Regions from separate parts of the Paenibacillus thiaminolyticus genome, predicted to be linked through region 1. Evidence: predicted binding sites of a transcription regulator. Region 1 holds the regulator's gene; the other holds the start of a gene.
The links. The regulator LexA, encoded in region 1, represses DNA repair genes until DNA is damaged. The targets are predictions, from matches to a motif close to CGAACATATGTTCG.

Region 1 (8,765 bases):
GACGTTCGCGCATGAATCGCTCCGCCAGCTCCGCTCCCAGCGCCTCATCCTCGCACCCTGATTGGCGAAGACCTGTCGTCCATGAGGCGGTCCGGTAAGCCGGCGCCAACTGCTGCAGGCTTCGGAACTGCTCATGCTCTCCCCCGGTAAAATGCCCCCATAACGCCTCAAAAGGATTGATGCCAATATTGGTCGTGAAGGCGTAGGTTGCATAGGTTTCATATAACGCTCTTGCAGCGTTCCGCACCTCGGTCTCCAATTGTTCCGCGTCTACTCTCGCTGTGGAGTGCGCATAGTGACACACAGCGGCAAAGGCTTCCTCCACACACCGCTCATCCCACAGCAGCGTGTCATCCAGATCGAATAATACGGCACGTATGGCCATTGCGTCTCCCCCCTTGTCTCCACTCTGGCAAAACTACTTCTTCGGCTTCACGAAGACGACCTTATCCGACTGCTCCGTCTCCTTGGACTTATCGTTCTTGTCTGCTTTTGAACTCTCTTCGTACGCTATCTGGTTCTGGGCAGCGAACTGCTGCAGCCGCGCATGCATCGCTTCGATATCATAGCGGTTCATCATACGGGAGAACACCCAGTTCGCGCCTTTGCCGTTCTTTTCAATAACGATGAAGCCAGGCTGATACGTTATTTTTTTGATGTCTTCCACTTTGAGCGTACGCAGCCGATTCCATTTTGTCGTGCTTAGTTCGTCTTTCGTGACCCGTAAAAAGGGCCGGCGCAAAAACAGCATCAATGCCAATGCCAAATAACAAATAACAGTTATCCAGTACAGCGTAGGGGACGGCAGGTTCGTGCCAACACTGCCAAGCAGCCCATAAATGATCGTAAACCCGGTCAATATCAAAGGAAGAATAAAATTCCGGCCCTTGAATTCATCGAAAGCAACCGTATGGGAAGCGATCCCCGGCTTGCCCTGCTTTTTGCGTTGCTTGTTCAACTGAGCGCTATTGCGCCGTACTTGACGTTCCCAACTACGCGACATCCCATCCAGACCTCCTATATATGCTAAACACTCTAATGAACGGTGCTTCCCGGTTGATTGTTCTGTTCGCCTTCTTCGTCTTCCACATAGCGAATGCTGTCCAACTTGTTGCGTACCTGCTGCCGGAACAATACGAGGTATTGCTCTCTAAGCGCGGCCCGTTCCGCCAGTTCCTCCGAGTTCAGCCCTACGCTCTTATGCTTGCGGGCCAGCTCGTTGATGCGCGCGATTAATTTATCCATGTTCATCTTGTACCCTCCATACACTGGTGCATATCTTCTACTTTGACATGCTGCCTCAGCCTTGTCAAGCAAGCTGACGGCGAGAGAATACAAGAAGCACGTCTTCGGCCTCAATAGGAGAGAAAAGCGGTGCTGTGAGAAATATGATCCGTCACAGCGGAAATATCGTCAAGAAAATATCGGCACGTCAATGACGATGCCGGATTGCAGCGTATGCCCTCTTAAATCGTTCAATTGAATAATCTTGTATATGTATTCACGGGTATCCATTCCATTCGGTTTGTATTCCGTCGCGATCTCCCACAGGCTGTCCCCGGGCTGAACAAGTACGTGCTCCGTAACTACAGAAGGCTGCTCGGATACAATGTCGTCATCCCCCCATGCTTGGACGATTCCCGCACATAAAAGGAACAACAGAACAAAGAGCAATATCGCTCGAATCATCTTCCTTCTATTATAACGGTTCTGCTCTACAGGTTGATGCATAGATAATCTTGCTTCCGTTCGATATGCATAATTCCGTCTCGGGTTATATACCACTTGGCTCATGTTCGCCCACTCCCCAAACACTTGTTCTATTCTTGTTGTCCATAATGTAGCACGAACATACGTTCAGGTCAACAGTTTTTAAGGAACGTGCGTTCTCTTTTTTATTTCCCGAATCCCATTAAGTGACGTTTCCCGAAAGGAAAACGAAAAAAACCGCATAAAATCAAGGTTTTTTAGAACTTACGTTTGTGCGAACGGAGGTTCTATGGTATAATTTTGACAAAAGAGCATTCATTGGAGTTGATATCTTTGTCTAAAATATCAAGTCGACAACAAGCGATCCTTGATTTTATACGTGATGAAGTCCGCACCAAGGGTTATCCTCCTTCCGTAAGAGAGATCGGGGAAGCTGTCGGCCTCGCATCGAGTTCTACCGTGCACGGCCATCTGGACCGGCTGGAGAAGAAAGGCTTTATCCGCCGGGACCCAACGAAGCCAAGAGCAATCGAACTGCTGAGCGAACAATCGGATCGCCATTCGGAATTCAGCCATGCCGTGGCACGCGTTCCCGTCATCGGGAAGGTAACGGCCGGAGAACCGATTACGGCAACAGAGAACATCGAAGATTACTTCCCTCTTCCGGTGCATATGGTGGGAGATGATGACAACATCTTTATGCTATCCGTAGTCGGCGACAGCATGATCGAAGCCGGAATACATAACGGAGACTACGTTATCGTCCGCCAGCAGCAGACAGCGAACAACGGTGAAATTGTCGTAGCCATGACCGAGGAGAACGAAGCAACCGTAAAGACATTCTACAAGGAACGCGATCATATCCGCCTTCAGCCGGAGAATCCGACATTTGAGCCGATCCGGTTGAAGCATGTGACGATTTTGGGCAAAGTGATTGGGTTGTTCCGTGATTTTCATTAATGGTTACAACCAATGGGAGCAAGTGTAAAGAAGCCGCTTTGGATACAGCAGTTCTGTATTCGGAAGCGGCTTTTTGACGAGTCCGGGCCATATGTCATGATTCATTCGGGGGCTGAAGCCGTCGCGTTCGCCAAGGAAGGCGCCGACATCGCGATGGTGTATTTGAATGAGCATGCCGAGGAAGCAAGCGGCGTCAGGCAGGCCGGACGCGCTGCGTGCTTATCGGTCGCGACATTGGAGAAGAATCGTTCTGTAACCATACTGTGGAACAGACCGTAAAGGAGCTTGGGAAGCTGGACATATTAGTCAATAATGCTGGCGAACAGCATCCGCTGGAGCGCATCGGTCGCATTTCAGATGCACAGCTTCAAAGAATGCCGGTGCAGCGCCCTAGATGACCTGAAAAGCTCGCTCCCAGCTACGTCTATCTGGCAAGTGCTGATTCCTCTTACGTCACCGGACAGAGTTTGCATGTCAACGGGGGCGAAATTAAGTAATCATTATTCCTGGTACCGGGCGCTTTTACTAATGCCACCAGGATTCGACAATTTGATGCGCAACAGTCGGATCATATCCTTTCCCAATCAGATATGATACGGCTGCCGCTTCGCGCAACGCATGTTCAACCGATATGCAATGTGCTTCCTTTAATCCGTTTTGCACCCATGGCTCGACGGTCTGTAATGTTTCCATCTTTAAATGTTGAGTCTCCGAACATTCATGCGGATAGGAATGATGAGGATAAGAATAAGGGTTCATGTATGACCACGGGTTAAGAGACATTGAATATGGTTGGTATTGGTAACTCAAAGAAAAACAACTCCCCTCATAGTTCATACCTCATCATATGCCTATGGACCAATTATGCTCCAGTTCAAAAACAAATTATTGTAAGTCCTTCCTCCCATTTATCCGGGCATACAAAAACGGCCCTGCTGAATAAGCAGGACCTTGTACAGTAGGCTGCCTTTAATCGCAAATGCGCAAGGCGCTGACTCATAAAAAACGATTAGTAAATAAATGCACGGGAAACGATTACTAGCAGTATAAACAATACCAAAATTACACCTGTCGACGTCCAGAGCCCACCAATACCACAAGTAACTCCACCCATTCGAGTTACCTCCTTTCACTTGGTACTCCCATGATATTAGAATTACGGACGGTTTGACTTGGCTATAACCCATAGGCACAAAATTTGGGCCGTTAGTGCGAACGGCGCCCTCAACCGTGACCTTGCTGCTCCCAGGAGTGAAAGTGTTGTGCCATCACTTTCAGGATAGATACCCCTCAGCTTTAGCACAATCATTTAAAGCAATTACTCATAATGTAATACAGAAAGGAGGTGGCTTGAATGAGACGTCATCGTAGAACAATCACTGTTGTTCTTAAACGAGGTCAGAAAGTATTGGTAGTGTGTAGAAGAAAACGGAGAAGACATTGTTGGTAATTACTCATTTGTGTGGAGCACCGTAGAACCTTAGCGTTGGTGCTCCATCCCTTCCGCTGACGGCCTTGTTCTAGCCTTTCGGCGTCTTCAGATGTAGTGCAGTTTCTGCTGCCATTGGGGCACCTCCCCCGTGTATATCGTAAGAAAAAAAGCCTCGGAGTAATCCGAGGCTACTGAATAACTTGCGGTTTTAACTAAACAACTGAATACCGAGAATTATAAGATGGTTGGTATCCCTGAGTTTGGAATATCGGTCGTCTTTTCGCTTTTTAATTCTGCCTTAAAAGCTGGATTTCTTACTCCATCAGCTTTCGTGTTCTTATCAAATTACTCAAAAATTGCTTTGAGCTACAAGTACTTGAACATCCGAATCGTATCAATTACAGTTCTGCCGTTCTCTCGACAATAGTTCTGTTCGAGTTCCTCATACACGAAGGAAAAGTCAATGAGCCCAGTAATTTTGCGCAATATGCTGTCTTTGGGAACGACCAAGGAACCTCACATGCCCCATTCAACACAAACGAAACCGCAGAAGTTAAGTTACAAAAAACTCAACTATTACTGGCGTTGCAAGGTCAAGCGTATCGCCATCCGGAATCGTTATCGTTGTTACTGTCCTGGAAGCATCAGAGAACTCAAAATTCCCAAGATACCCCCAGGGGAGGAGCATAAGTGCCATAGTCTGACTATAAGTCACTCATAATCGTATTTTTCAAGTACTCATTAAATTCGGAATATTCATCTTCTGCACTACTCCTTGGATAACTCATGATGACAAGATTATAGGGCAAATTCTCTTTTCGGTAAGCAGGATGTTTATGTTCGTAAGGGTTTTCTTGAAACTGTTGTAGATATGCTCTTTATGGTTGTGCCAATTTTATACGATATTAGATAGAAGTCACAAGTTCGCGTATTTTGCCCTTTTCAGGAGCTGCTTCTACTTCATCATCAGTAGGTCTCATCAGTTATTAATTGCATATCGTAATTAAGTCCCGGAGGAGATTTCAATGTAAGACTATAATTAAAACGACCTCCATAAGTTTATCTATCAGGTAAAAGTCATTGTCTCCGTAACTTTCAATCGGCTCGATAAATTGAGCAAAATTGCTACCTCCTTCTGCATCTGATTCGCTTTAGTTCACATCAAAGACTATGGTTTTTGAATGATTCCTGACACAGCCTCCGTACTGTCCTCTTACTGAGCAGTATTCGGTCGTTGTCATCGTTATAACCCCAACAGGCCCCTTCCCTTTAAGGTCTATTAGGTTAGCCCGAATCGTTAACCCGCTGCTCCCCCATCCACTTTCAAGCACCCGGATCAGTATGTGCTCCATTTTTAAATGAAGACATGGTATTGGACCTACACTTGTAGTTCAGATCGCTGATTCAGCTCGTCTTGCCCTGTTTACCGCATCATGCCCCCGCAGCATGTCATTAAGGCAGTGCAATAAAATACGTTCATCCGCCTCGTAAAACTCCGGAAAAGCCAGATACGCAGATACCATTTTGGAAAATTAATTACTATGGTCTCTTTAGATGTGCATCGACACATTGTATACGTTTGTATACAATTCATAACAAAGTAATATGTATTCAATTGTATACAAGTGGAGGGTTTTAAAATGAAAGATGAAGTATTTAGAGATTTTAAGAAAGAGAGACATCATCATGGTGAACGTTACAAAGGAAAAGATAGTTCACACCAGCGGGGTCCAAAAACCTTTCGACGTGGGAGGGCAATTGCTTTTTTAGAGATGTTGAATCTTAAGCGTTCCACCATTAAACAACAGTTAGATCAACCAGAGTTTGAATCGATTCATCAAATTTTAGTTGGTGAATTAAAAGCCATCGATATGGTAATCAACGAATTTATTCAGTTATTTGAAATACACATAAGTGAAGCCATGGAAATACCCAAGACAAAGAATGAAGAAACGGAAACTTCTGTGTCGGAAAGCAAAGAGTTTAAAGCTAAAGATGAGAAAGGAAGTGAATCTGATGAAACAAATTAACAGTTATATCGATTCCGTATTTTATAAGCAAGATGCTCTTTTGGAGGATGTTATTTCATCCATACAAGAAAACGGAATGCCCGCCATATCGGTATCTCCTTCCTCTGGAAAACTCCTGACGATGCTTGTTTCCATTTCAAGGGCTAAAAATGTGTTGGAAATAGGGGCTCTGGGGGGCTACAGCGGGCTTTGCCTGGCCAGGGGATTCGGTATCGAAGGAAAATTAACCTCCCTTGAATTAGAGGAAGGTTACGCAGAATTAGCATACAGCAATCTTTCTAAAGCTGGCTTTGGTAATCAAGTCACCTATGTTACCGGACCGGCTTTGCAAAGTCTTGAAAAATTAGTTGCCAACAATAAACAATATGATTTTTTCTTTATTGATGCTGACAAGGAAAATTACGAAACTTACCTGACATATTGCATTAGTCTCGCGGAAGCGGGCGCTTTAATCGTTAGTGATAACGTACTGGCAGGCGGCACGGTAGCGGATCAGGACGCTCAGCCTAAGCGTTATACAGAAATAATGAAGAAATTCAATAAAACCGTGGCCAATCATCCTCAATTAGAATCACTGCTTATTCCAATAGGTGATGGGATGACCGTTTCCAAAGTTAAAAAATAAAGGATAACGGAAAAATAATATTTCGTTCAGCCGAGTTCCAATACGAATGGAATTGTTGAGAACCACAGAAGAGCCGGAATGGCAAATACCTCTACGGCTCTTTATACTCATAATTTTTTGTGGGCATTTGAGGGTATCGACCCGAATGACGCAAAAAATCTTCCCGTGCCCCCACAGTAAAAAAACCTCGATGCCTTAGAGGTCCAAGGGCTTCGATAATTAATATAAGGTCATATATTGATCGCGTTCCCACTGATGAACCTGTGTGCGGGTTTAAGTTTTTGCTTTTCACACAGTTGCATATTACTTGAAAAACCTTATAATAACAGGCTTTTTCGTAATCGGGAACATTATGTAACTTCATATGACTTCTTAATTGTGGGTGGTTTTGTGGGTGATTCGTACCATAAAAATAGCCCCGGAGTGATCCGGAGCTTCAGGTTGAGACAAACCCTCGCGAAATACTGCAGCCCCGGGAGTTCTTTATGTTCTTTGTCCATATTTCAAATACGAAGTTCAAATTATCAGATGGGTGACAGCCTTCCAGGTCCAGGTCGCCATTTTTTTGAGGTCATGGCAGCAAAAACTCGCTCTATTGTCTCCTTTCGCCCCGCATACATTCGTTGTTTTCCTCTGTTTGGCGAAGGTGGTCTGCCTCTTCAACATATTCAGCCCAAACATATCGCTTGATGCGTTTCACTGCATCTTTACTCTCACATTGTGTCCGGAGCGGACAAGCTTGGCAGATTGGCGGGTTCGAGCGATACATTTTAACCGTCACGATTCGTTGTTTCGTAAAACAGTAGCGCATTTGCTGGACATAGGGAACAGCCGTAGTGTTCATCGTCTCAACGTGTACTTGTACATATCTATCTCCCCCTTAGAGGGCCCGAAGGCCCTTAATGTAAACATGTATATTCCTTTAACAATTGGGTCCTGGTCATGAGAAATCTGCTTCGTGCCATCATCACAGTATTCGTGTGGATGTACCATTTGTATCTTCGTAGTGGACATAGATCATTTCATATCCATCGAGGCTTTCGAACAGGCAGAAGTGCTTGTGTGCTACCTTTTCTGCTTTATTCATACCTCTTTCCCCGCATAATACAACACGTTTCTGGGCATTCGTCCAATTCATTTTGTAGGCGACTGCATAGAATGCCATATAAATTATTTGGGAGGTAATTATTTTGAGTAGTCATCCAATGATGCATCAAATGCCTTATATGCACCACAAGTCCTATATGCACCACAAGCCATATATGCATCACAAGCCTATCGTGGTTTATCCTGTAAATCCTTGCGTTGTTGAAGCTTTAATGTGCCAAATTGGAAATGTTGTTATTCTGGAAACCACACGTGGTAGAATCGACGGATGTGTCCTGGATGTCAAACAAGACCATGTTTTGCTCGAACAAAGAAAAAAGAAATTTTTTGTCCGCATTGCAGAAATCGTTTGGATCATGCCAGAATAATTTGTGATATATGTCGGGGAGGTTCACCCTCCCCTTAGGTGCTGAGCGCCCATAGATTTAATATTCGAGGAATCAACTGCATCCGCCGATGTCGAAGAGGTCAATCTGCATCTCATTCTCGATTTCGTGATTTAGTCCCTAATCGGATACGGCTCGCCGACACGCTTCATAAAGCTGTATTGCTGAACCTTCCTGTATTCATTGACTGTGCTGCCGGCAGGATGGATTTACAGTTTAAGCCTTAGAGAGGCATAGTTCGCAAAAAACAATCGAGCTCAGGCTGTTGAGAAAGTCCAAGGGATTTTGTGGCACTTTATTTTTTATGTGGTGGATCTCGTCTCTCCGTAGAAAAAATCGATTTAAAACGCTAAGGGTCCAAGTTTTGAGTAGGAAAATGGACAATCTCCACCCCTTCGTAAAAAATTTTCCAACGGCCATTTCCCTAGACACGTCTATCCGGTAGGCGAATTCCGCAAAACTGCACGATTTCTCCAAGCACGCCTATTCGGTAAGCGAAATCCTGCGCCAATACA
Region 2 (8,765 bases), 1.6 Mb from region 1:
TGCTTACCTTGCGCCCTTCGGCATCGAACCAGGTGTCATACAGGCCGGCGAACTGAAAGAGGCCGCCGTCCCGCCTTACGATCCGGATCGGCTGCTTCGTGCCGTCCGGCTCCGTTCTCCATTCGTAGAAGCCGTCCGCCGGAATGAGGCAGCGCTTGCGCTCGAACGGAAGGCGGAAGGCCGGCTTGCTGCGCAGCGTCTCGGCGCGGGCGTTCATGGTCCGCCAGCCGATCTTCTCGTCCTTGGCCCAGGAGGGGATCAGCCCCCAGCGGAGCGGGCCGATTCTCAGCTTCGCCCCGTCATGGATGACGGCCGGGATGGGCTGGCCCGGGGCGATATTGAAGCGGGGCCCGTAAGAGATCAGGGCCGCAGCCGCATCCTCCTCCAGCGCATAATAGGCGAGCAGCTCCTCCAAGCTCACCGTCAATGAATATCTCCCGCACATGCTTCTCCCTCCCTTTTTCTAGAACGACTTCATTATACCCGATGGCCGCCGCCTCCTCCAATGACCGTCCCCGGATCAGCCAAGCCTCGACGTTGCCGGTCCCTAGTCACGCCCGGATGGAGGAATTCCGGAGAGCCGCGACCAGATGATCGGTATATCTGCCCAGCCTCTTGCTCATATCGGCCCGCATATATTCCCGCGTAATGAGGAAGCTGCCCTTATGGCCGCGGCATGTATAAGGGTACGTAATCGCCTGGCCGTCGTGCTCCCCTGCGAACAGATGGATGTTCTTGTCCAGCATGGCGCGTCCTGCCTTGGATAAATCCCGGTCAATATGCAGGGCGAGAATCTGGGCGGCCTGGGAATAGAGCGACTTCAGCGTTTCGGAGGAGCGCTCGATATCCCGGATTTTTCGGGTCACCATCGTCTGCAGATGGGAGAGCATGACATAATTTTTCATCAGCTCCAGCTCTTCCCGCTTCGGAGGGGAGGGCGGAACAGGGGGAGCAGGCTGGGCGGGCTGATCGAGGTCGAGGCGGCGATTCAACAAGGCTTCCTTATGCTGGGGAAGCATCATTCTGCTCGATTCCCACAGACCGTTTTTTTGGAGTTTTTTGCTCATTTATAATGCCCCCCGATTTTGGCCGCCCGGTCTGCTGCCTGACCGGCGTCGGTCAGGGAGGAGGCGCGAACGATCGCCGCATTGCCGTACCGTTCCTTGATGCCGTCCGTAGCCTTCTCCAGTGCTCTGGTTTTTTCCTGATCCTCGAACAAGGTAAGCTGATACAGTTGATCGTCCACCAGCTTGCTTAACGTGATGCCGGCGCGGCGGACTGGCCTGCGGTTCCAGAACGTATAGAAAATCTGCTTGGCCGCGGCAAAGACTTTGTTCGTATTATTTGTCGGATCCGGCATCGTCATTTGGCGGGAGAACCCCGTCGGCGCTTCGTACGGGCTGCACATGCAGCTGACCGTGACCACCGAGCCCATATATCCTTTGCGCCGGCAATCCCGGCACACGTCCTCCGTAAGCTCGAGCAGAATCGTATTCACTTCCGATTCCGTGGCGTAGTCCCGCGGCAAGGTCATCATATGGCCGACCGATTGCGGCGGCGTACGGAACGTATCCGGGGAGACGGGGCTGTCATCGAGGCCGTTGGCGGTGCGCCACATCACTTCGGCATGAATATCCGACTGCTTGCCGAAGCGGGCGCGGAACTTGTCTTTGAGCTGCGGCAGCGGGGTTCTGGCGATATCTCCGATAGTCGTCATGCCCAGGCGGGCAAAATGGGCCGTCATGCGGGAGCCGACACCGAACATTTTGTTGACAGGCTGAGACCACAGCAGCGTCTCGATGTCGGAGGGAGTCAGGGCGAAGATGCCCTCTTTGTTTTTCTTGGCCCATATATCCGTTGCCATCTTGGCCAGTATTTTATTGGAGCTGATCCCGATCCGGATCCATACTCCGGTCTGGTCGAGCACGCTGCGCTGAATCTCTCTGGCCATGGTGACAGGGTCTCCGAACAGCGCCCGGCTGCCGGTCACATCGAGAAATTGCTCATCGACGCTGAACGTTTCGACGAGATCGGTGAATTGTTCATAAATTCGCGTAATGAGCAGCGAGACGTCAATATAATGTTGCATGCGGGGGCGCATCACGATCAGGCGGGGGCATTTGTTCAGGGCTTCCCCAAGCCGTTCCGCCGTTGTTACTCCATAGCTTTTGGCTATCGGGCAAGCGGCCAGAATGATTCCCGATCGGCGCGCGGGATCCCCGGACACAACGAGCGGCATATGTTTATATTCCGGGTGCTCCGCTTTTTCCACGCTGGCATAGAAGCTTTGGCAGTCCGCCAAAAAGATAATCCGTTCCTTGCTTCCGCTCAATGTAACCACCTCAACCAATCGAGTCTAAAAATAAGAACGTGCATTCGTATTTATTATATACCGAACATATATTCTCTATGCAAATGAAGTTTATGGAATCGGATGGCGGTTCGCGCTTATAAAAACAAGACCGCCGGCTTGCCGGAGCTTCGTTCCGATAAGCAGCGGTATGGGGCTGTGCTATGGAGCGGAACGGATGCCGTTCCGCCGCCTGTGCTGCGGCTTAGCTGTCTGCGCTCCCCTCCGGTTCCCCCGGGTCACAGATGTGCAAATAGCGCTGCAGCAGGCTCTTCACCTCGGCCCGGATCAGGCCGCGAAGCATGTAGAAGGAGCGGTGATAGCCCCGGCACACGTACTGCACGCGAACGCCGTGCTCCAGCCGCTCCTCGGACACGATCTTAATCCCGCGATGCCGGAACTGCTTCCGGATGCGGAACAGATCGGAGGCGGCGTCATCCTGCGCCTGGCGCAGCCCCTGGATATAAATTTCTCCCATCTTCAGCCCCGAGACGGCAATGCGGCTGATATCGCGCTCAAGCACGTCGAGGACGAGGGTCTGAAGGGTATACTGCTTCACCAGCAGGGCGTCTTCCCCGTCATGAGGCGGAGGCCCGCTTGTCGCGGACAATAAAGTCATACCGGGTTCCTCCTTGGGTAACATCCATCCATGCGGCCCCCCCCGGATTGGGAAGGGGAGCGCGGATCTGCTTATAACCTCATTATACGAACCTGCGTTCTATTTTATAACTAATATAGCGAACAAACATTCTGGTTTCAATGGGTAAATGATGGTGGAAGGGGTCAAAATGGTTTACAATAAAAACAGAGGAAAAGGAAAGAGCCGGGATGGAAGAAGGAGTGAGCAGGAATGAAGATTACACTGCATCGCGGGGAGATATTATTCCGCCAAGGCGATCCGGGCACGTATCTGTACCGGATTGTGAGCGGCTTGTTCAAAGTGACCCGGCTGCATGAGAACGGGAACATCGTGCTGTTCAATATATTGTATCCGGGCGAGATGGTGCCGCATCATTCCCTTATCTCCCCGAAGGATTGCCATGGGACGGCGACGGCTATGGTAACCGGCACGGTCGAGCGGATAGAAGCGGAGGCGTGGTATGAGGAGCTGCGGAACGATTCCGGGAAAGCGCTCGAAGTCGCCAAGCTGCTGCAGGAGAAGCTTCGCTTCATGCAGCAGCGGCTCGATCATCTGACGATTGGATCGCCCGCCGAGCGGCTGGCGCTGCTGACCCGGTGGCTGGACAGCATGACGAACAAGACCCCGCTTACCGATATGCTGACGCAAGAAGAGATCGGGCAGCTGATCGGAGTGCGGCGCGAGACGGTCAACCGTCTGCTCCGGCAGGGCGACAATTCCATGACGAAGCGATGAACGGGCAAGCCGTTCAGCAGCCCCATTGCTGCTGAGCGGCTTATTTCCTGTCATGGGACATTCCAGATAGCTCATATGAGTAGGAAGTAAAGCGTTATTTATCCGTTTGATAAAGGAGGTTACCGAGCATCATGGAGAACGAGCAAGCGCGTGGCTGGGCCGAGCCGGCAGCGATGCCGTCCGCATGCGGGCCGGGAGCGCATTCGCAGGAAAGGTACTATATACCGTTCCGGGGGCCATGGGATCCTTGCCCGCCGCTGCCCTACAAGACCTATGTCGTGCCGCCGAACTTGTTCATTACGTTTCAGCCCCCGAATTTGCCGCAATTCCCGCCGCCGCAGGCGCTGCGGTGCGGAACGCTGTGGCCGGCATTATTCAGCCCTTATCGGCCGAAGGGCAGACGGGAGGAGGGAACGGCTTGAGCACACATGGCACGCACCCGTTCTGCACTCAGGAGTACTATGACAGCCTGCTGCAGCTGCAGGAAATCGATTTTGTGCTGATCGAGCTGAATCTGTATCTGGATACGCATCCCGAAGACAATCAGGCGATCCAGCAGTTCAATCACTATGTTCATGAACGAATGAAGGTGGCGAGGCATTTCCAGGAGAGGTTCGGCCCCCTGCAGGCTGGCGGCTTCTATTCGAAATGCCCTTGGTCCTGGACAGACACGCCGTGGCCGTGGCAGGTGTAACGGAAGTCTCGAGGAAGACGGGGAAGCAACGTGAGGAGGGAAGCGGCATTGTGGGTATATGAGAAGAAGCTTCAATATCCGGTTCGCGTCAGCAAATGCGATCCGCGCATGGCTAAGCTGCTGCTGGAGCAGTACGGCGGAGCCGACGGGGAGCTGGCGGCGGCGCTTCGCTATTTGAATCAGCGCTACTCGATTCCGGATAAGGTCATCGGCTTGCTTACCGATATCGGGACAGAGGAATTCGCCCATTTGGAAATGATTGCCACCATGGTATACAAGCTGACCAAGGACGCGACACCGCAGGAATTGGAAGCGGCCGGACTCGGGGCGCATTATGTCTCCCATGACAGCGCGCTGTTCTATGAAAATGCGGGCGGGGTGCCCTGGACGGCGGCCTATATTCAGGCGAAGGGCGATCCGATCGCCGACTTGTACGAGGATATCGCTGCCGAGGAGAAGGCGCGGGCGACGTATCAATGGCTGATCGATATGACGGATGATGTCGATTTGCAGGACGCTCTGAAATTTTTGCGGGAACGGGAAGTCATTCACTCGCTCCGGTTCAGGGAAGCGGTGGAGATTTTGAAGGAAGAGCGGGATGCGAAGAAGATATTTTAACACGATAAGGTGAAGCCGGTGCCGCCAAGGACGCCGGCTTTTTGTTTATGGCGCAACGGACACAATAACGTCAAGAGATGATGTGAAATAAATGTTAAAATAGTTAGTCTATATTGACAAGAATAAACATCTATGGGAATATTATTTCTGCACATGACAAAAAGTAGAAAACCGACGATATTGAAGAAAATTATATTATGTTTCATTTTATTACATAATATTGAATTTAAGAGAGAGGTGGCTTGCCGGTTTGGGTGTCAAGGAACTGGAACTCGTCATTCCGCCCATTGTTGGGTATCAGTATGTGGCCTACCCCCTATGCACGGCGCTCGCCCGCCAAGAGGCCTTGCCGTGGTTTTACAGCAATTTCATTCACCTTTATTGCCATCAGGATCTTGAAGGAGAACGTGCTTCCCGATCCGTGCCGCTGACATTTTACGGAGAGGATTTCCTGCGGTGTCCGTGGCTAACTACACAAAAACTGGAGCGGGAATACGTGATTGATTCGCATCCAGAAATTGTCGATTTTTTAGTAAATAGTATCAATTCCGGCTACACGATTTCTCTCTATGTCGACGAGTTCTATATCCCCCGCAGACGTGTATATCGCCAGGTACACTACGCCCACGATATTCTGGTGTATGGTTACGATGACGGCAAGAGAGTATTCTTCGTGCTCGGCTATGACGAGGAGATGCAGTTCCGCAAGACGCTCGTGCCGTTTCATGAAATGGAGCAAGGCTTCCAGCATCTCGAATGGACGGACCGCTACGAAGAGCAAATCTATTTATACAAATTCAATAGAACCGGAAGCTACAGCCTTGATCCCGCATTCATCCAAGAATCGCTGGAACAATATCTGTCCGGCTGCGATGTCTCCTGGCGCCACCGGGGGACGGCCGATCCATGGGAGCGGGCATTCGGCGTCAACGTATATCCCGCATTAATTCGCAATATGCCGGCGCTGGTGCGCAAACGCGATATTCGGCCTATCCACATTTTGTGGGAACATAAAAAGACGATGGGAATGCGCATCGACTATTTGAGCGAACGCCAGCTTCTTCCACCGGCATTTACAGGGTGCTTCCGGCCGATAGAGGAGCAAGCTTTTGCTCTGCGGCATGTACTGATGAAGTACGCCTTGACCGGAGACGATGCCATTCTGGAGCAAGGAATCAATGAGATGACTTCCATTATGGACAGCGAAAAGCAGATCTTGGAGTCCGTGGCCGAAGCGCTGGAACATCGCATTGCTCCTCAACCATCCGTAACTTAACCGATTGGAGGTCATTTCTCTGGAAGCGTCCACGCTGTACCCGTTGACACATCCGCAAAAGCGAATCTGGTATGTGGAAAACATATACCCGGGCACGAGCATTCACAACATCGGAGGACTTATCAAAATTTACGGCCCTGTTGATTTTCAGTTGCTTGAGGAATCCATCAATCTGTTCGTCAAGCACAACGACGCCATCCGCATCCGGCTAATCGAACGGGACGAGGCAGTGTGGCAGACCGTGACAGCGTATCGAAGACGAACGTTTCCGTTCATCGACTTCACGGATCGTTCCTCCGGTATCGATGTCGATGCCTGGGTCAGCGCGGAGTTCGCCAAGCCGCTGCCGCTGGACGGGGAATCTCTGTATGAGTTTGCCCTCGTAAAAATTAGCGAGACGGAAAGCGCATATCTGACGAAAGTCCATCATATCATTTCCGACGGATGGTCTTTTCAATTGATGACCACGCACATCAACCAAATTTATACGCAGTTGATGCAAGGGCAAGCAGTTCAGCAGGAAGACCGGCCCAGCTATGTAGACTATATCGAACGAGAGCATGCCTATTTGTCGTCTTCCCGCTTCACGAAAAATAAACACTACTGGCAACAAAAATTCGAGAGCGTCCATGACGTTGCCTTGCAAACGACGGCAAGCGGTACCACAGGCCAACGTCAAAAATTCCTGATCAGCCCGCACACTTCAGAAGCCATTCGCTCCTTCGTCCATACGCATCGAATGTCGCTGAACACCTTTTTTATAGCAGCGATGCTCATTTACCTCCACAAAGCAACTCACCAAGACCGCATCATGATAGGCACACCTGTATTGAATCGTACCGGAGCCAAGGAAAAAAACACATTCGGCATGTTTACCAGTACGATGCCGTTCCTGGCTGACATCGAACGCGATACATCATTCTCCACGTTCCTACATAACATCAATCATGAACTCATCCAATGTTATTTTCATCAGAAATATCCTTACAATTTGCTCGTGCAGGACCTTCAGCTTCAGAAACGGGGATTGGATCAACTATTTCAAGTATGCGTGAACTATTACAATACCGCATTCGATCAGAGCTTCGGCCCCGGATGGAAAATGCAGCAAATCGAAGCGCATAACGGCAGCCAATTGTATCCCTTGCAGCTCATCGTCACCGAATGGTCGCCGAATGAAGGGCTGGAGCTGTATTTCGATTATAAAACAGGCGATTATACGGATTCGCACATCGAAGAGATGTACCGTCGCCTGCATTATATAGCCGATCAAGTCGTAAGCCGTCCGGAGGCCGCCATCCGCGATGTGCAGCTGCTGCTGCCAGGGGAGCGCACGGAGCTGCTATACGCCTGCAACCGGACGGATCGTGAATATCCCGTGTCCGCAACGATATTGCAGCTGTTCGAAGAACAAGTCGAACGGACACCGGACCGCATCGCCGTCGCCTGCGACGGGCAAACACTCACATATGAAGAATTGAATGCCCGGGCCAATCGGCTGGCCCGCATGCTGCTGAAGAGCGGGATTGGCCCGCATACGCCAGCGGCCGTCATGGGGCGGCACTCGCTCTCGATCGTGGTCGGAATATGGGCGGTCATCAAGGCGGGAGCTGCGTATCTTCCGATTGACCCCGATTACCCGCAGGAACGGATCGAATATATATTGCGGGACAGCGGGGCTGCGCATCTGCTGACGCACGGCAGCGAATGGGAGCGCTTGTCGTATGACGGCGCCGTTATTGACCTCGATGACGAACGAATGTACGAAGCCGACGGGAGCAATCTGCCGGGACAGGGAGCGGCAGACGATTTGGTCTATATCATTTATACCTCGGGTTCCACGGGGAACCCGAAAGGGACGATGATCGAACACCGCGGCTTGGTGAACTATATTTGGTGGGCCAGCAAGACATATCTTCGCGCCCCCGACGAAGTTGTTGCCCTGTATTCTTCGATTGCATTCGATTTGACGGTGACTTCCATCTTTATGCCGTTAATTAGCGGCCACCGGATCGAAATCTATGAGGATAACGGGAACGAATTCATTATTCACCGTATTTTACGCGACAACAAGGCAACGGTCATCAAGCTGACGCCGGCACATCTGGCACTGATCAAAGACGTCGATTTGAGCGCATCCGCCGTCCGGACATTCATTGTGGGTGGCGAGGATTTGAAGTGCGCGCTCGCCCGTCACATTCATGAACAGGCCTGCGGCGGAATTGCTATTTACAACGAGTACGGACCGACCGAAACGGTGGTCGGCTGCATGATTTACCAGTTCGATCCGGAACGGGACAAGGGATCATCCGTGCCGATCGGGCAGCCGATTGACAATGTGCAAATTTATTTGCTCGATCAGAGGCTGGAACCGGTCCCGAACGGGACAATGGGCGAGCTATATATTTCGGGGGACGGCGTCGCCCGCGGCTACTTGCATAGACCGGAACTG

Region 2: the regulator LexA is predicted to act here: its motif matches at 2,394-2,407, upstream of FLT43_RS26875 (DNA polymerase IV).

The regions. Positions count from the first base shown of each region.
Region 1 covers NZ_CP041405.1:1,060,679-1,069,443, forward strand. The annotation lists gene FLT43_RS04755 (HAD family hydrolase) at 1-385, opposite strand, end outside; gene FLT43_RS04760 (methyltransferase) at 419-1,003, opposite strand; gene FLT43_RS04765 (DUF896 domain-containing protein) at 1,036-1,251, opposite strand; gene FLT43_RS04770 (LysM peptidoglycan-binding domain-containing protein) at 1,414-1,794, opposite strand; gene lexA (transcriptional repressor LexA) at 2,044-2,670, shown strand; partial or broken gene FLT43_RS04780 (SDR family oxidoreductase) at 2,782-3,044, shown strand; gene FLT43_RS29975 (sporulation protein YjcZ) at 3,680-3,784, opposite strand; partial or broken gene FLT43_RS30775 (transposase) at 4,472-4,612, opposite strand; gene FLT43_RS04790 (hypothetical protein) at 5,743-6,132, shown strand; gene FLT43_RS04795 (O-methyltransferase) at 6,098-6,757, shown strand; gene FLT43_RS04800 (DUF2642 domain-containing protein) at 7,948-8,232, shown strand.
Region 2 covers NZ_CP041405.1:6,089,817-6,098,581, forward strand. The annotation lists gene FLT43_RS26865 (SOS response-associated peptidase) at 1-445, opposite strand, end outside; gene FLT43_RS26870 (YhjD family protein) at 552-1,067, opposite strand; gene FLT43_RS26875 (DNA polymerase IV) at 1,064-2,332, opposite strand; gene FLT43_RS26880 (YhjD family protein) at 2,556-2,969, opposite strand; gene FLT43_RS26885 (Crp/Fnr family transcriptional regulator) at 3,201-3,725, shown strand; gene FLT43_RS26890 (spore coat associated protein CotJA) at 3,857-4,147, shown strand; gene FLT43_RS26895 (spore coat protein CotJB) at 4,144-4,419, shown strand; gene FLT43_RS26900 (manganese catalase family protein) at 4,468-5,037, shown strand; gene FLT43_RS26905 (cysteine peptidase family C39 domain-containing protein) at 5,288-6,313, shown strand; gene FLT43_RS26910 (amino acid adenylation domain-containing protein) at 6,357-8,765, shown strand, end outside.